4 regions of the Agrobacterium sp. H141 genome follow, and region 1 is predicted to be linked to each of the others. Evidence: predicted binding sites of a transcription regulator. Region 1 holds the regulator's gene; each other region holds the start of a gene.

The links. Region 1 encodes PhoB, which activates phosphate uptake and scavenging genes when phosphate is short. Its sites were predicted from a motif close to TGTCATNNANCTGTCAT; they were not measured.
Region 2: a site for PhoB is predicted at 2,652-2,668, ahead of ACWPM9_RS17435 (YrbL family protein). Genes of this name have one in related genera too.
Region 3: a site for PhoB is predicted at 3,177-3,193, ahead of ACWPM9_RS13210 (esterase-like activity of phytase family protein). Genes of this name have one in related genera too.
Region 4: a site for PhoB is predicted at 2,722-2,738, ahead of ACWPM9_RS00630 (DUF2794 domain-containing protein). Genes of this name have one in related genera too.

What each region holds. Positions count from the first base shown of each region.
Region 1 covers NZ_CM169893.1:3,853,588-3,858,330, forward strand. The annotation lists gene pstA (phosphate ABC transporter permease PstA) at 1-1,046, shown strand, start outside; gene pstB (phosphate ABC transporter ATP-binding protein PstB) at 1,060-1,875, shown strand; gene phoU (phosphate signaling complex protein PhoU) at 1,921-2,634, shown strand; gene phoB (phosphate regulon transcriptional regulator PhoB) at 2,656-3,339, shown strand; gene ACWPM9_RS18130 (GcrA family cell cycle regulator) at 3,459-4,013, opposite strand; gene ACWPM9_RS18135 (aspartate aminotransferase family protein) at 4,444-4,743, shown strand, end outside.
Region 2 covers NZ_CM169893.1:3,705,767-3,710,509, forward strand. The annotation lists gene aceA (isocitrate lyase) at 27-1,316, shown strand; gene ACWPM9_RS17430 (SMc00767 family acetate metabolism repressor) at 1,394-1,666, shown strand; gene ACWPM9_RS17435 (YrbL family protein) at 1,824-2,567, opposite strand; gene ACWPM9_RS17440 (methyl-accepting chemotaxis protein) at 2,760-4,743, opposite strand, start outside.
Region 3 covers NZ_CM169893.1:2,856,109-2,860,851, reverse strand. The annotation lists gene lon (endopeptidase La) at 1-1,204, shown strand, start outside; gene hupB (DNA-binding protein HupB) at 1,410-1,688, shown strand; FMN riboswitch at 1,908-2,052, shown strand; gene ACWPM9_RS13215 (DMT family transporter) at 2,205-3,116, shown strand; gene ACWPM9_RS13210 (esterase-like activity of phytase family protein) at 3,248-4,743, shown strand, end outside.
Region 4 covers NZ_CM169893.1:146,312-151,054, reverse strand. The annotation lists gene acnA (aconitate hydratase AcnA) at 1-1,531, shown strand, start outside; gene ACWPM9_RS00635 (DUF1223 domain-containing protein) at 1,876-2,475, shown strand; gene ACWPM9_RS00630 (DUF2794 domain-containing protein) at 2,761-3,150, shown strand; gene ACWPM9_RS00625 (aspartate-semialdehyde dehydrogenase) at 3,567-4,598, shown strand.

The sequences.
Region 1 (4,743 bases):
TGTTGATGGCCAATTATCCAGCGCTCGCGCGCGATGCACTGGTCAAGGCAGTGGGGATCAATCCCGACGACAAGAGTGCGGTGCGCGCTGCCGGCCAGATGATCTCCGACAGCTCCCGCGTACAATTGCGCGACATGGTGATGGCCGATCCGTCGTTAATCGGGAAAACAGTCGATGTGACTTTCCTCGCCGCTGCAGATATCGACTCCGCCTATAAGGGCCAGATCGATCTCAGTGTCGATGAGAGCAGCCGCAAGGTCTCCGACCAGCAGCTTGGCTGGATGGATCAGCTCAAGAGTTCCGGCGCGCTGACGTCGAAATTCAACACCGGCATTTTCGTCAACGGCGCATCGAGCCGCCCCGAGGCTGCCGGCATGGGTGTGGCCCTGATCGGATCATTCTACATGATGGTGATCGTACTGGTTCTGGCTCTGCCTATCGGCGTGGCGGCTTCGATCTACCTTGAAGAATTCGCACCGAAGAACAAGTTCACCGACCTGATTGAAGTGAATATCAACAATCTGGCGGCTGTGCCCTCCATCGTCTTCGGTCTGCTCGGTCTTGCGGTCTTCATCAATTTCATGGGCCTGCCACGCTCGGCCTCGCTGGTCGGCGGCCTGGTGCTGACCCTGATGACACTGCCGACCATCATCATCGCGACACGCGCCGCGCTGAAGGCTGTCCCACCATCGATCCGTGCCGCAGCACTGGGGCTTGGGGCCTCGAAAATGCAGATGGTTTTCCACCATGTGCTGCCACTTGCCGCGCCCGGCATCTTGACCGGCACGATCATCGGCCTTGCCCAGGCACTCGGTGAAACCGCTCCGCTTCTGCTGATCGGCATGGTGGCGTTCGTGGCAGATTATCCAACCTCTCCCATGGAGCCTGCAACAGCGCTCCCCGTACAGATCTACATGTGGGCCAACGAAGCTGAACGCGCCTTTGTCGAGCGGACGTCCGGAGCTATCATCATTCTGCTCCTGTTCCTGCTTGTCATGAATGTCGGTGCCATTCTGCTACGGCGGCGCTTTGAACGTCGCTGGTAGAAGGAATAGAACAATGAACATGATGTCGGAAACAGCTTTGGAAAAGGCGGTCGATCAGAAAATGAACGATAAAACCTACAAGATGATCGGCAAGGATGTGTCGGTTTACTACGGCGAGAAACGTGCGCTTTTCGACGTGAACCTGAATGTTCGCGAAAATACGGTGACTGCCCTGATCGGCCCGTCCGGCTGCGGAAAGTCGACCTTTCTGCGCTGCTTGAACCGCATGAATGACACGATCGAAAATTGCCGCGTGTCCGGCAAGATCACACTCGACGAGCTGGATATCTACGATCCTTCGATCGACGTGGTGGAACTGCGCGCCCGTGTGGGCATGGTGTTCCAGAAGCCGAACCCCTTTCCGAAGTCGATCTATGAAAACATCTCTTATGGTCCGCGCATCCACGGGCTCGCCAAGGGCAAGGCCGACCTGGACCAGATCGTCGAGACAAGCCTGCAGAAGGCCGGCCTCTGGAACGAAGTGAAGGATCGCCTTCAGGAGCCAGGCACCGGCCTTTCCGGTGGTCAGCAACAGCGCCTGTGCATCGCGCGCGCAGTAGCGGTCAGCCCGGAAGTCATTCTGATGGATGAACCCTGTTCGGCGCTCGATCCGATTGCGACGGCCAAGGTTGAAGAACTCATCCACGAGCTGCGCGCCAATTACACGATCGTGATCGTGACGCACTCGATGCAGCAGGCCGCGCGTGTCTCGCAGCGCACCGCCATGTTCCATCTTGGCGTACTCGTTGAAGAAAACGACACAGACAAGATGTTCACCAATCCGGATGATCAGCGCACGCAGGATTACATCATGGGCCGCTTCGGCTGATATCCCGTTTCATCCGCGCTGAAGCCAATTTCGAGGATACCTCAAATGCCATCGACCCATATTCTATCCGCTTTCGATGAAGACCTTAAATATCTGATCCGGCGCATCTCCGAGATGGGGGGCCTTGCCGAACAGATGGTCGGTGACTCGGTCCGCGCATTGGTCAATTCCGACGCCGCCCTTGCCCAGAAGGTGATTTCTGACGACGTGGTGATGGACAATGCCGAGCGCGAAATCGGTGACAAGGCCATCATCACCATAGCTCGTCGCCAGCCGGTCGCAGCCGACCTGCGCGAAATCATCGGTGCGCTGCGAATCGCCAGCGATCTGGAACGCGTTGGTGACATGGGCAAGAACAATGCAAAGCGCGTGATGGCCGTTCAGGGCACCGGCGTTCCCCGCAAGCTGGCGCGCGGACTGGAACATCTCTCCGAACTCGCACTCGAACAGCTGACCGATGTTCTGGATGTCTACACCACCCGTTCTGCGGAAAAGGCCAAGATCATCCGTGACCGCGACGAAGAGATCGACGCCATCTACACCTCGCTGTTTCGCGAGCTTTTGACCTACATGATGGAAGATCCGCGCAATATCACGACCTGCACGCATCTGCTGTTCTGCGCCAAGAATATCGAGCGAGTGGGTGACCACGCGACCAATATCGCAGAGACCATCTATTACATGACCACCGGTACGCAGCCGGAAGGTGACCGTCCCAAGGACGATACGACGACCGATGTCAGTGCGGTCGCGGAATAAGCACTTGAAGTGAGACACTAGATGGCGCCGAAAATAGCTGTGGTTGAAGACGAGGAGGCGCTGAGCGTCCTCCTGCGTTACAATCTGGAATCTGAGGGCTATGAAGTCGAGACGATCCTTCGGGGCGACGAGGCCGAAATACGCATGCAGGAACGGGTTCCTGATCTCCTGATCCTTGACTGGATGTTGCCCGGCGTGTCGGGGATCGAACTTTGCCGCCGCCTTCGGGTTCGCCCGGAAACAGAACGGCTGCCGATCATCATGTTGACGGCACGCGGCGAGGAAAGCGAACGCATACGCGGATTGGCGACAGGTGCAGACGACTACGTGGTCAAGCCCTTCTCCACACCGGAACTGATGGCACGGGTAAAAGCCATGCTGCGTAGGGCGCGGCCAGAAGTGCTGTCCAGCGTTCTGCGTTGCGGCGACATCGAACTCGACCGCGAAACGCATCGTGTTCACCGCAAGAGCCGTGAAGTTCGACTTGGACCGACCGAGTTTCGTCTGCTGGAATTCCTGATGGCATCGCCCGGGCGTGTCTATTCGCGTTCACAGCTTCTGGACGGTGTGTGGGGGCATGACATCTATGTGGACGAGCGTACCGTGGACGTGCATGTCGGCCGGCTACGCAAGGCGCTTAATTTTTCCAACATGCAGGACGTGATCCGCACCGTGCGCGGCGCTGGATATTCCATGGAGGCCTGACAGGTTACCGACCCATGCTGGCGGTTGCTACCGCTGTTTCAGCCCATTGCCCAGCCAGGCGGTGGGCTTTTTACTTACTACATAAAAAAGGCCCCTTGCGGGGCCTCATCTCATGATCTTTATCGGCTGGGAAGCGATTGCTTTTGCGCGGATGAGCGCCTGCGGTCATTGACTGGCTGATAAGCCAGTTTCGAGTGGTAGGTGCAGTAAGGTGCGTTATCCGATGCCTCGCAGCCGCAGAAATGAAACTCATCAGTCATCGGATCGCCAATCGGCCATTTGCAGGTGCGATCGGTGAGTTCCGTGAGGGCAAGACGACGCGAAATCGGCACCACGACATTGGATGGCACCGGAACGACTGCACGCTCCTCTTCGCCACCAGCATCGATTTCATCCTGTGACACGGTTGTGCCGGCAGGACGGGCGGCCGAGCGCGTGGCTACACGTGGCTGAAAGCTTTGCGGCCGCGCTGTCGTTGGCGCCGGACGCTTTGGCGCGCGAGAGGCAGACGAGGAGCCGCCAGCCTTGGCGCGACCGGGCAAACAAAGTCGGTGTACCTTGCCAATGACAGCGTTTCGACTGACGCCGCCTAGTTGTGCCGCGATCTGGCTTGCGCTGAGACCTTCGGCCCACAACTTCGTCAGCCTTTCAACGCGCTCATCAGTCCAATTCATGCCAAATATCTCCGCCTGTAGCGCATTCCGAGGCCGAATCCTTCACCGCTGCCTCGGAAGACTCCGAAACAAAAAATATGCCTCGATATTGTCGGTGACTAGTTCCGCCGCATGCAGTCTAGTAATTGATCATTAACCTAGTGTGAGCCTGACTCCGTGACAAGAGTCGCCGGAATCATCGCGAATCGATTTCATAGTTTTCCCCAACTTGCTGTCCACAGGCTAAAATACCACTATCGCCTACTAAAGCGTGGCTGCGACGGCACCGTGCTAAAAAGTCCCGCAATTGCGGTGATTTATTGACATGGGGGTCCGAAATGAAGATAGTGCGCGAGCCGCCGCAAGGCGGCATTTTTGATTTTTAGACTTCGTAACACCCGCCAATCAGCGAAACCCGTATCTTCCGTGCCTGTCGAAGGAGTCAAGCGCAATGGCCGAGGCCTCCCCGCTCTATCAGACCTATAATCGCGCTCCGTTGCGCTTCGAACGCGGCGAGGGTGTCTGGCTGATCACCGAAGACGGCGAGCGCTATCTCGACTTTGCCGCCGGCGTCGCGGTGAACTCACTCGGCCATGCGCATCCTCATCTGGTGAGCGCCTTAAAAGAGCAGGCGGACAAGGTTTGGCACCTTTCCAATCTCTACGACATTCCGGGCCAGGAAAAGCTTGCCGAGCGTCTGACGGCTGCAACATTTGCCGACCGCGTGTTCTTTACCAATTCCGGCGCAGAA
Region 2 (4,743 bases), 150 kb from region 1:
AGGCATCTACGGCGAGGAGCTCTATTATGACCGATTTTGACAAACTGATTCCAAACGCACCCCGGGGCCGTTATGACGGCATCGAGCGGCCCTATAGTCAGGACGACGTTCAACGCCTGCGTGGCTCCGTCGCAATCCGCCATACGCTGGCCGAAATGGGCGCCAGCCGCCTTTGGCAGCTGATCAACGAAGAGGGTTACGTCAACGCACTCGGCGCGCTTTCCGGCAATCAGGCCATGCAGATGGTTCGTGCCGGGCTGAAGGCGATCTATCTGTCCGGCTGGCAGGTGGCCGCCGACGCCAATACCGCGTCTGCCATGTATCCCGATCAGTCGCTCTACCCCGCCAATGCGGCACCCGAGCTTGCCAAGCGCATCAACCGCACGCTTCAGCGCGCCGACCAGATCGAAACGCAGGAAGGCAACGGACTTTCCGTGGACACCTGGTTTGCCCCGATCGTCGCCGATGCCGAAGCCGGTTTCGGGGGACCGCTCAATGCCTTCGAGATCATGAAGGCCTTCATCGAGGCGGGCGCGGCCGGGGTGCATTTCGAGGACCAGCTGGCGTCGGAGAAGAAGTGCGGCCATCTGGGCGGCAAGGTCCTGATCCCGACGGCTGCCCATATCCGCAACCTGACGGCCGCACGCCTGGCCGCCGATGTCATGGGCGTCTCGACCTTGATCATCGCCCGCACCGATGCGGAGGCTGCCAAGCTGTTGACCTCGGATATCGACGAGCGCGACCAGCCCTTTGTCGACTACGATGCCGGCCGCACGCCGGAAGGCTTCTACCACGTCAAGAACGGTATCGATCCGTGCATTGCCCGCGCCATTGCCTATGCGCCTTATTGCGATCTGATCTGGATGGAAACCGGCAAGCCGGATCTGGAACAGGCGCGCCGGTTTGCCGAGGCCGTGCACAAGGTGCATCCGGGCAAGAAGCTGGCCTATAACTGCTCGCCGTCGTTCAACTGGAAAAAGAACCTGGATGACGCGACCATTGCCAGGTTCCAGCGCGAACTGGGCGCCATGGGTTACAAGTTCCAGTTCATCACGCTCGCCGGCTTCCACCAGCTGAACTACGGCATGTTCGAACTGGCCCGCGGCTACAAGGACCGGCAGATGGCCGCCTATTCGGAGCTGCAGGAAGCCGAGTTCGCAGCGGAGACCAACGGCTACACGGCGACCAAGCACCAGCGCGAAGTCGGCACCGGCTATTTCGACGCGGTCTCGCTCGCCATCTCCGGCGGCACGTCCTCCACCACGGCGATGCGGGGGTCGACCGAGACCGAACAGTTCCGCCCGGCGGCGGAGTAAGAGGGGGACTTGTCCCGACTGCACCAACCAATCGAACCAGAATTCAACAACCCCGAGCAATGAGAGGAGAAATACCCATGACACCCAGAACCCGAGTCAAGGAACGCGCCGAAGAACAGTCATCGGCCATGAACGGCGACCAGCAGGCATTGATCCGCATGATCGCCAATGATCTGCATCGCCTCAACCATTCCGTCATGAAGGCCGTCGATGGTGGCGTCTCGGTCGAACTCATCCGCTCCGCCCGCCACCATGGCGGCGACGGCAACTGGGGCGACCTGTTGATCCCCGTCGTTGTCACGCAGGCCCATCGCATATCCGACACCGTGGTCGAATTGACGCCACAATAAGATGGCCTAATCAGGCTTCATCACTGTCCTGCACCACCTCAGCCGGCCTTCTGGCCGGCTTTCTTTGTCGCGGGACAGCAATGCCGGTCCGACCGGATGGCGACACTGCGGCGCAATGTCAAACGCCATCGCCTGACTGATCAGACCGCCTGACTGATCAGACCGTCTGGCGAGACGCGTCTCGCGATGGATCCTGAGCCTGAGCCGCCAGTTCCTCACCATTCACCGACAGGCCTTCGGATACAACAAAGGCATCGATGGTGTCTTGCAGACGCTTACGATAGCGCTTCAGTTTCAGCGCGTTCAGCGTGCCGCTCACGGCATAGATGTGGATGGCGCTCTTGTCGCCGGTGCCGTCGATGCAGACAATGCGCTGGCCACCCTTGCCGTCGCCGGTCAGGACAAAGTTGTCGGGGCTACAATCGGCCATGACGATATGATGTTTGCGCATGACCTCGAAACATTCATCCACAAGCTCGAAGACCCACGGCTGCGGCCCATGTTTGCGCAGCACATCGCGAATGGTCGGGGCTGTTTCACCCGATGGTCCACGCAACCGTTCGACCAGCATGCCCAGCCCCCTGGTGGTGTGTATGAAGCCGTAGATGCGGGCAATCGGCAGCGCGACATCTTCGTCGCCGGAAAACCGGCGCGCCTGTTCCAGGAATTCGTCGAATTCTCGGCTGAAGCTCAGATAGGCACCAAAGCGGCGGATATGGCGGTAGAACTTGCGCCTGGAGCGCAGTCGTTTTTCGCCGTTGGGACCGCGCCTGTTTTCGCGAATGACCTTGAGCACGATTTCGGGATAGTCATCGTGAACATAAACGTCACGCGAGGCACCACCGGCAATAAGCTGCCATTCGGCGAGATCGATCTTGTCGGAAAATTGTAACGTCTTCATCACGGGTGCCTGCGCCTTGGGGCTTCATCTGCCAACGGAACGAGGGTCGCACGGCGATCACAGCGGTCCTTAATTGCGCGTCCGTGTAACATACCTGTCATAAACGGCAAACTGCCGCACCGCCTTAAAAAGACAGCAGGGCCGGCCCGAAGGCCAGCCCGACAAACACTTCATCGTGAGATCGCGCCCGGATCAGGCGGCGGCAGTCGATGGATGGCGGGTCGCCACGCCTTCCGCCTCGATGCGGAACTGCCGGACCAGAACCATCAGATCGTCAGTCTCATTGGCCAGATCATGGCTTGCGGCCGTCGCCTCTTCCACCATGGCCGCATTCTGCTGGGTCATCTGATCCATGTAGTTGACGGAGGTGTTGATCTCCTGCAACGCGGCAGACTGTTCCTGGCTGGCGGTGGCGATCATATTGACATGCTGGCTGATGGTGGCGATCTGCTCGCTGATGCGCTGCAGCACGTCGCCGGCTTCCTTCACATGGGTCGAGCCCGTTGCCACTTCTTCGGACGAGCTGTTGATCAGGCCCTTGATCTCCTGCGCGGCCCCGCCGGAGCGCTGGGCGAGTTCACGCACCTCCTGGGCGACAACGGCAAAGCCCTTGCCGGCGTCGCCGGCGCGTGCCGCCTCGATGCCGGCGTTGAGCGCCAGCAGATTGGTCTGGAAGGCAATATCCTCGATCACGTCGATGATCTGCTCGATCTTGCGTGAGGCCTCCTCGATGCGCCCCATTGCCGAAATGGCATTGCCGACCACGACGGCGGATTCATCCGCATTGCGCTTGGTGTCCCCGACAATGCTGTCGGCTTCCTTGGCGCGTTCTGCGGCCCCCCGCACGGTTGCGGTGATTTCGTCGACGGCGGCGGCCGTCTGTTCCAGCGAGGCGGCCTGCTGCTCGGTCCGCTTGGAAAGCTCGCCGGTGGAGCCTGCCATCTGGCGACCATTGTTCTGGATGAGACCGACATTATGGGTGATCTTGCCCATGGTGTCGCGCAAGCGCTGCAGCGACAGGTTGAAATCCACCCGCAGGCGTTCCAGCCGTCCGTTGAACTTGCCTTCGATCTGGAAGGAAATATCGCCCGCGGCCAACCGTTCCAGCGCTGCGGCAAGCTTCGTCACCGCATGATCGATCTCGGCGTCCAGCGCCTGCTTTTCCTCATCGTTACGGCGGCGCTCGGCTTCGGCACTTTCGCGCTGCTGCTCGCTTTGCGCCTCGACCTCGATCTTGGCACGGGCATTGTTCTTGAAGATGCCGAGCGCACGGGCCATGGCACCGATCTCGTCGCCACGGGCCTCTCCGGCAATCGTCGTTTCAAGATCGCCATCGGCAATGCGGCGCATGGTGCCGGTAATGGCGGCAATCGGCCGCTGCAGGGTCAGGACCAGGGCAATTCCGCCCAGAACCGCCAGCAGGATACCGATCACGGTCGTGGAGATCGAGACGCCATTGGCGCGAACGCGCTCTTCCACGGCTGCCTGTTTCTGCATGTCGGAGAAGGTGGTGAGATTGCTCCAGGCCGTGACGATGGCCTGGTTGGCCTCGGCATATTCCGTTTTGCGTTCGGCGCTGACATCCACCAGGGCAATACTGCTGTCCTTCAGCGCAGCAAGCGCCGGCGTGATATGCGCAGACAGTTTGTCGAAGAAGGCCTTGTCCTCGATGCTGGCACCGAGTGTTTCGAGATTATCGGCAATCAGTTTCACCTGACGGTCGATCCGCTCCATTCCCTCCTGATCCTTGCTGATACGGAAGGCTTCGGCAACGATACGCAGGTCGTAGACGCCGGTAATCAGCTTGCGGCTACCGGCCAGAACCTCTTCGGCCACCACGACCTTGGCGTCCACATCGGCAAACTGGTTGATGGCCTCCGACGTCTTGGAGGCGGATGCCTCATCGAAGGCCTCTGCATATTGGCGGAACTTGCGCAGGATCGCCTTGACCGCATCGGCATTGTCGGGACCCATATCGCCCGATTGCACGCGTTCGCGCAGATCGGCGATCGATTCGGCGAAATTCTTGCCGATAATGCCCTGATTGCCGGTCAATGCGGAGAGCACCTTGCGCTGCGTCTTCACCAGGTCGCCAAGCTTTGCCGTCAGAAAGGGAAACTGGCGCTCGGGCGAACCGGCAGCCATGGTCTGGTTGACCAGCGAGGTGACGAACTGG
Region 3 (4,743 bases), 1.0 Mb from region 1:
TGGCAAGGTCATTCAGTCGATGAAGAAGGCCAAGAAGGCCAACCCGCTGTTCCTGCTCGATGAGATCGACAAGCTGGGTCAGGACTATCGCGGCGATCCGTCTTCGGCTCTGCTTGAGGTGCTCGATCCGGAACAGAACTCGACATTCATGGATCACTACCTGGAAGTCGAATACGATCTGTCCGACATCATGTTCATCACCACGGCCAACACGCTGAACATTCCAGGCCCGTTGATGGACCGCATGGAGATCATCCGCATCGCCGGTTACACCGAAGATGAAAAGCGCGAGATCGCCAAGCGTCACCTTCTGCCGAAGGCAATCAAGGAGCATGCGCTTCGCCCCGAGGAGTTCTCGGTCAGCGACGATGCCCTGATGGCTGTCATTCAGCAGTATACCCGCGAAGCCGGTGTACGCTCCTTCGAACGCGAACTGATGAAGCTCGCCCGTAAGGCCGTGACCGAAATCATCAAGGGTAAGGTGAAGTCGGTTTCGGTCACAGCTGCCAACATCCACGATTACCTCGGTGTTCCGCGCTTCCGTCACGGTGAAGCTGAGGGCGAGGATCAGGTTGGTATCGTCACCGGTCTTGCATGGACAGAGGTTGGCGGCGAGCTGCTGACAATCGAAGGCGTCATGATGCCGGGTAAAGGTCGTATGACTGTGACCGGTAACCTGAAGGACGTCATGAAGGAATCGATCTCGGCTGCGGCGTCTTACGTCCGCTCGCGCGCTGTCGATTTCGGCATTGAGCCTCCGCGCTTCGACAAGTCGGACATACACGTGCACGTTCCAGAAGGTGCAACGCCGAAGGACGGTCCGTCTGCCGGTATCGCCATGGCAACCGCCATCGTGTCCATCATGACCGGTATTCCGGTGTCGAAGGATATCGCGATGACAGGGGAAGTGACCTTGCGCGGTCGCGTGCTGCCGATCGGCGGCCTGAAGGAAAAGCTGCTTGCGGCCCTTCGCGGCGGCATCAAGAAGGTTCTGATCCCGGAAGAAAATGCCAAGGATCTGGCTGACATTCCGGACAATGTGAAGAACAATCTTGAGATCGTTCCCGTGTCCCGCATGGGCGAGGTGATTGAGCACGCATTGCTGCGCGTTCCGGAGCCGATCGAATGGGATGCAAGCCTTCAAACGCCCGCCGTTACAACGGCTGACGGGGCCGAAGAAGGTGGCGCTTCAGTGGCACACTGAGGCTTAATTGCCGCATTCTTGCCAAATTGGCACATTCCCAATGAAAAGGCTGGCTAATATGCCAGCCTTTTTTGTGTAAAAACGCCGGAACGTCTTGTTTTGCGGGCTTTTGCAGTGCTTTTCAGTTGCTATGGGCGGAACTACACGTATTCTCCGCCCGACCTCAATTCAGAGTCGTTTCATGCCAATCAGAAAGGGTGGAAACATGAATAAGAACGAGCTCGTATCTGCTGTCGCCGAAAAGGGCGGTTTGACCAAGGCCGACGCAGCGTCGGCAGTGGATGCAGTTTTCGAAACTGTACAGGCTGAACTCGCAAAGGGCGGCGACATCCGTCTCGCTGGCTTCGGTGCCTTTACCGTTTCGCATCGTGAAGCATCCAAGGGTCGCAACCCTTCGACAGGCGCAGAAGTCGACATTCCGGCACGCAACGTGCCGAAGTTCACGGCCGGCAAGGGTCTGAAGGACGCCGTTAATAACAAGTAATTGTGGGGCGCTTCCCTGGAAGCGCCTTTGCACTTCTCTTCATTGCGAAGTGATGAAAAGAGCCCGGACACGCGTCGGGCTCTTTTTTTGTGGGCGCGGCCCCCATCCCGTCATGCGGGCTGGCCATTTTCAGAGACGCAGTGTTTCGCAAACGCGGATCATTCGGTGCTTGATGAAACCGCCGATTTCACTTAACTCATGGTCGCCGGATAATCCGGCATGAATTCTCAGGGCGGGGTGAAAGTCCCCACCGGCGGTATGGGACCTTTCTCCCGAGCCCGCGAGCGCTCCGTGAAAGCGGAGGTCAGCAGATCCGGTGAGATGCCGGGGCCGACGGTCATAGTCCGGATGAAAGAGAATGAGATCCTGGCGGCTTCCGACTTGCGTTCTGCCATCGGGCAGGCGCGGGGGAGGGTGTTCGTTAGACGGTGCATCGTCATTGTCTTGCGCACTGTGCCGCTATCCCTCTCATGCGTCCTGATTTGTGTTGATCCTTTGACGTGAAGGAAGAATGACATGAATCAGAGCTTGATTTTGCTTGTGCGTTCCCGCGCCGTAACCGGTGCATTTTTCATGGTGCTCGCAGGCATTGCCTTTGCCGCTCTCAATGTCGCTACCCAGCGGCTCACCATGACTTTGGGCTTTTCACCGTCCTCGACGGCCTTTTGGCAATATGGCTTTGCCTTCGTGCTGTCGCTGCCTTTGCTGGCCCGACTTGGCATCAAGTCCATGAAGACGATCTATCCCTGGCGTCACATCATCCGAGTGGTCTTTGCCGCCTTTGGCGTTCAGGCCTGGACCATCGGTCTGGCCTCGGTGCCGATCTGGCAGGCCATCGCACTGGTGATGACCTCGCCTTTCTTCATCATCATGGGCGCGCGCCTGTTCTTGGGCGAACGTGTCGGGCCTGTGCGCTGGGCAGCAACGGCTGTCGGTTTCACCGGTGCCATGATCATTCTGCAGCCATGGTCGGATGGATTTACCGCAGCCGCGCTTCTGCCGGTGCTGGCAGCCCTGCTCTGGGGAGCGTCGTCGCTGGTGATGAAGAACCTCACCAATTTCGAGCCTGCAGAAACCGTCACCGTCTGGCTGCTGGTGCTGCTGACGCCCATCAATGGCGGTCTGGCACTGGCCTCGGGCTTTGAGGTGCCGACCGGCCAGGTGTTGGCGCTTCTGCTCGTGGCAGGCCTACTGACAGCGTTCGGCCAATATCTCCTGACACTCGCCTACAGCGTCGCCGATGCTGCTTATGTACAGCCATTCGACGATCTGAAGCTGCCGCTCAACGTACTGGCCGGGTGGTTGGTGTTCGGCTATGCGCCTGCAGGCTATCTCTGGCTGGGTGCGCTGATGATCCTGTCGGCTTCGCTGTTCCTGATGTGGACAGAGATGGGCAAGGAGAAGCGGGAGACGCAACTGCCGGCCTGAGCTGTGGATAAGCCCCGGCGGGGTCGATAGAGGCAATCACTGCAGCCTATCGGCGGCCATTGTCATTCGTCTGTCATCCAAGTGACGCACAAGCCTCCTGTCTCATTCTCATGGAACAGGAGGGCTCTCCCATGACTTCAGGATTTTCCCGCGCGGCCCTGACCGCGGCTCTGCTCGCTTCCGCCGCCATCCCGGCTGGCGCGGAACAGGTCTTCAACCGCATCGCGTCTTTCCCTGTCGCCACCAATCTGCCGGCGGACCAGGATCCGATGACGCAAACCTCGGCTGAAATCATCTATGCCTCGGAAGACGGCAACACGCTCGTCTATTCCGATAGCCCGCTTGGCGGCATCGGCTTCGTCGACATCACCGATCCAAAGGCACCCAAGGCAGCAGGCGCTGTCATGCTCGACGGCGAGCCGACCTCAGTTGCTATCGCCGGCGACAAGGTCTTCGCAGGTGTGAACACTTCCGAAAGCTATGTGAAGCCATCGGGCAAGCTCGCCATCGTCGGTCTGACATCCAAGACCGTTGAAGCCAGCTGCGATCTCGGCGGTCAGCCCGATTCGGTTGCGGTCTCCCCAGATAAGTCCTTCATTGCCGTTGCAATCGAAAACGAGCGCGACGAAGAACTGAATGACGGTGCAATGCCGCAGATGCCCGCCGGCGATGTGGTCATCATTCCAATCAAGGATGGCACCGCCGATTGCGGCGCACTCAGCCATGTGGACGTGACCGGTCTTGCCGAGATCGCGCCTGAAGATCCGGAACCGGAATTCGTCGCCATCAATTCGCTCGGCGAAATTGCCCTGACGATGCAGGAAAACAATCACATCGTCATCATTGACGGCAAGACTTCCAAGGTGACCGCGAATTTCTCCGCTGGTTCGGTCGATCTTGACGGTATCGACATCGAAAAAGACGGCAAGCTCGACTTCACCGGGTCTCTGAAAGATGTGAAGCGCGAGCCTGACGCTGTGAAGTGGCTGGACGACAATCGTATTGTGATCGCCAATGAAGGCGACTACCAGGGTGGCTCGCGTGGCTTCACCATCTTCGACAAGACCGGCAAGGTTCTGTTCGAATCCGGTGCGTCGTTCGAACGCGAAGTGGCCCGCCTCGGCCATTTCCCTGACAAGCGCGCCGGCAAGAAGGGTATCGAGACAGAAGGTCTCGAAGTCGCCTCCTTCGATGGCCAGACCTACATCTTCGTTCTGTCGGAGCGTGGCTCTGTCGTCGGCGTCTACAAGGATACCGGTGCCGATCCTGAACTGGTGCAGATCCTGCCATCCGGTATCTCTCCCGAAAGTGCTGCTGCTATTCCAGGCCGCAAGCTGCTGGCGACGGCAAACGAAGTCGACCTCGGCGAAGATGGCGGCGCGCGTTCGCATGTCATGATCTATGCCCAGGAAGAGGGCGCAGCCTCTTATCCGATGATCGAATCGGTCTCCGCTGACGGCAATATCATCGGCTGGGGCGCACTCTCCGGCCTCGTTGGCGACGCCGAGAAGCCCGGAATCCTTTATGCGGTCAATGACAGCTTCTATTCGGCGCAGCCGCAGATCTTCACAATTGATGCGACAGCAAAGCCCGCAAAAATCACATCGGCTCTGCCGATCACACGGGA
Region 4 (4,743 bases), 570 kb from region 1:
ACCACTCGAAACCATTGCGCCGAACTTTGCCACATCTCTTGATGAGGTCTATAAGAAGCCGGGTCAGCTTTCGAACCGATACGCAGTAGAAAGCACCGACTTCGATCTCGGACACGGTGACGTCTGCATCGCAGCCATCACATCCTGCACCAATACGTCGAACCCCAGTGTACTGATTGCAGCCGGTCTTCTGGCCCGCAACGCAGTTGCCAAGGGCTTGAAGTCCAAGCCTTGGGTCAAGACCTCGCTCGCACCCGGATCCCAGGTCGTCGGCGAATATCTCGAGAAGTCCGGTTTGCAGAAGGACCTCGACGCGCTGGGCTTCAATCTGGTCGGCTTCGGTTGCACCACCTGCATCGGTAACTCCGGCCCGCTTCCGGCTCCGGTCTCTAAGACCATCAACGACAAGGGTCTGATCACAGCCGGTGTTCTCTCGGGCAACCGCAACTTCGAAGGCCGTATCTCTCCAGACGTTCAGGCCAATTACCTGGCATCTCCGCCGCTGGTCGTTGCCTATGCCCTGGCAGGCTCCGTGCAGAAGGATCTGACCTCCGAACCGCTCGGCGAAGACACCGACGGAAATCCGGTCTATCTGAAGGATATCTGGCCGACTTCGAAGGAAATCCAGGAATTCATCCTGAAATACGTCACACGCGAACTCTATGAGTCACGCTATGCCGACGTGTTCAAGGGTGATGAAAACTGGCAGGCTGTTCAGATCCCGCCTGGCCAGACCTATGCCTGGGACAATAATTCGACCTATGTGCAGAACCCGCCTTACTTTGTTGGCATGGGCAGGACCGGTTCCGGTGTTGCAAACATCGAGAACGCTCGCGTACTTGGCCTGTTCGGCGACAAGATCACCACCGACCACATTTCTCCGGCCGGTTCGATCAAGGCGCAGTCCCCTGCTGGTGAATACCTGTTGGAAAATGGCGTCGGCATTGCTGACTTCAACCAGTACGGTACGCGTCGCGGTAACCACGAAGTCATGATGCGCGGCACTTTCGCCAACATCCGCATCCGCAACCACATGCTCGGCCCGAACGGCAAGGAAGGTGGCTACACCATCCACTATCCGTCCAAGGAAGAGATGTCGATTTACGATGCGGCCATGATGTACAAGGAAGAAGGCGTTCCGTTGGTCATTTTCGCAGGTGGCGAATACGGCAACGGTTCGTCGCGTGACTGGGCTGCCAAGGGTACCAACCTGCTCGGCGTTCGCGCAGTCGTGGCCGAAAGCTTTGAGCGTATTCACCGTTCGAACCTGGTTGGCATGGGCGTTGTTCCGTTCTGCTTCGAGAACGGCACGACCTGGACCTCGCTCGGCCTCAAGGGCGATGAAACGGTTACGATCGAGGGCCTGGATGGTGAAATCAAGCCCCGCGAGAAGAAGATCGCCAAGATCACCTACGGCGACGGCACTGTGAAGGAAGTTCCCCTGATCTGCCGTATCGATACGCTCGATGAGGTGACCTACGTCAACAACGGCGGCATCCTTCAGACCGTTCTGCGCGATCTGGTCGCCTGATCCGTCTTCAGCCAATTTAACGAGAAGCCGCCGGACAGTTCCGGCGGCTTTTTTCATGGCGCATTTTTCATCAACCCAGCCTCACCCCATCGTGACTTTCTGTTGAAAAACGGACGGAGTATGTGTCTCATGGAAATTGCGGCGTCTGCGCGGAAATTGCGGACGGACCAATGGCATTGAATAGAGCGGTTCCCATGATTTCGAGATTACTTGCGTCGATCCTGCTTCTGAGCATCTCTCTTACGGGGAATGCACATGCTGACGACGTGGGAAAAACGCCCAAGGGCGTCATAGAACTGTTCGTATCGCAAGGCTGTATGTCATGCGTGGCGGCAGACCGAGCCATGAGTTATCTTGCCGTCCAGCAGGATATCGTCGCGCTCGCCTATCATGTCGATTACTGGAACTACCGCGGTTGGACTGACCCTCTGAGCAGGCCGGAGAACTCAAACCGTCAATATGGCTATGCTCATACGCTGGGGCGCAGCGGTGTCTATACGCCGCAAGCCATTCTCAACGGACGCGAGCAGCAGAAGGGCACAGACGTTGCCGTGCTGAACAAGCGCCTGGATGTGATGCGTGCGAGAGGCAGCGGTCTCCACGTTCCGATCCGCGCCGTCAGCCGTGGCGGCAAACTCAAGATCACGGTGGGCGAAGGATCAGGCGAAGCGGATATCGTCGTCGTTTATTTCCGCAAGCGGCAGGACATGGAGATCACCAAGGGCACCAATGAGGGCCAGAAGGTCTCCAACTGGAACAGCGTAACAGATGTCCAGACCGTCGGCGTGTGGAGCGGCGAAGAGACAAAGCTTGTCTTGCCGTCAAAGGTAATGGGTGAAGACAAGAGCGACGGTTGCGCTATTCTCGTTCAAATGCGGGGTCCAAACGGCGAACCCGGCGCAATCCTCGGCGCAACCATACTTACCGCCAAGCAAAGTTCCTGAAGTGACTGCCAAGGCTTGAAAACCGGCGGTCCGATCCAGAACATTGGGGGGCTGGGGGTAAGGGGTCAATGCGCCAGACCGGACCATTGGCGCCAGGCGCCAACCGGAAACTCAATGTCGTCTCTAATTGGGGCGCTCTTTTGACCAAAATACGGCACGCCCCAAAATCTCATTTTGTCGACCCTAAGCGACTGTAAATTCAGGATTTTACTGGCGCCCTTGCATTTTTTTCAGGCTCCGGCAAACTGTCGCTCGCCTGTCATAATGAAAGGACGAGGAGCGCCTATGACCGATTTTCCGCGTGACGATGAGAACCGTATGGAAAGCGGCGCGGCCTCAGTCGTCGATCTGCGGGAATACAAGAAAAGCCGTGACCCGCTTCCCGTCACATTCCACCGGCGTGAACTCGATGCCATACTCTGGGTCTATGGCCGCATGGTGGGTGACGGTGAATGGCGTGACTATGCAATCGACCACACGAGGGAAAAAGCAGTCTTTTCAGTGTTCAAGCGCTCAGGTGAGCTGCCACTGTATCGGATAGAGAAAAATCCGAAACTCGCGGCAAAACAAGGTGCCTTCAGCGTGGTCAATACGGCAGGCATGGTGCTGAAGCGTGGCCACGAGATCAAGCAGGTGCTGAAGGTTTTTGACAAGGTCTTGAAGCTGATTGACTGATGCGTCGGCAAAACATCGTCGCTGCAGGATGGAACCGGGCACCGGAGCCTTTGGTCATCCACTCAACATTCACCCGCAGATAATATCTTCAATGATAGCCTGAGCAATGCCCAACCGCGGTTCCAGCCGAGGATCGACCTTGACTTGCGGCAAAAACCTTTTAATAGCAGGCAGCGAAAGGAAACCGCGCATGCGCTCGATAGCTGCTGCATCTGCCGAATATTGTCACCTGGCACTGTGTGTCCGGGCAATTTCTGCGGTTTCCAATTCATCCAAGACCACGGCCAAAACGACGACGAAAACCGTCTGACGTCTCTGGCCAACCGCTCTCTCCCCGGCAAGGCCGGGGACAAGGTCGCTGCATCCCTGCAGCACCCCCTCACCACCGCGGAGAGAAAGAAAGAGAGCAGTTTATCATGGGTTTCAAAGTTGCAGTCGCAGGCGCCACCGGCAATGTCGGTCGCGAAATGCTCAACATTCTGGCCGAGCGCGGTTTCCCGGCTGACGAGGTCGTGGCACTTGCCTCCGCGCGCTCGCAAGGCACAGAAGCATCCTTTGGCGACAAGACGCTGAAGGTCCAGAATCTGGAGAACTACGACTTTTCCGACACCGACATCTGCCTGATGTCGGCTGGCGGCGATGTCTCCAAGAAGTGGTCGCCAAAGATCGGTGCCCAGGGCTGCGTTGTCATCGACAACTCTTCTGCCTGGCGCTACGACGCAGACGTTCCATTGATCGTACCGGAAGTAAACCCGGACGCCATCAAGGACTTCACCCGCCGCAATATCATTGCCAACCCGAACTGCTCGACAGCCCAGCTTGTCGTAGCGTTGAAGCCATTGCACGATGCCGCCAAGATCAAGCGTATCGTGGTCTCCACCTACCAGTCGGTATCTGGTGCCGGCAAGGAAGGCATGGATGAGCTGTTCTCCCAGACACGCGCCGTCTTCGTCGCCGATCCGATCGAATCGCGGAAATTCACCAAGCGCATCGCCTTCAACGTGATCCCACACATCGATTCCTTCATGGAAGACGGCTATACCAAGGAAGAGTGGAAGGTTCTGGCCGAGACCAAGAAGATGCTCGATCCGAAGATCAAGGTCACCTGCACTGCTGTGCGTGTCCCGGTTTTCATTGGCCATTCGGAATCGGTCAATATCGAATTCGAAAACGAAATGACCGCCGATCAGGCCCGCGACATCCTGCGCGAAGCACCCGGCTGCCTCGTCATCGACAAGCACGAAGACGGCGGCTACATCACGCCTTACGAATGCGCGGGCGAAGACGCGACTTACATCTCGCGGATTCGCGAAGACGCGACTGTCGAAAACGGCCTCAACATCTGGGTCGTCTCAGACAACCTTCGCAAGGGCGCTGCACTGAATGCAATTCAGATCGCCGAACTGCTTGTGAACCGCGGACTGATCAAGCCAAAGAGCCAGGCCTGAGCCATTGGAACCCCGGACCCCTTCTGGGAGACCGGGGTTTTCCATCGCATGGACACGCGCAATAACCTGACTATTCAAGACCACGTGATCAGATCCCTGCATTTTAAACGTGTATTTGAATTCGCTGATCGTTCTCACTAATGTG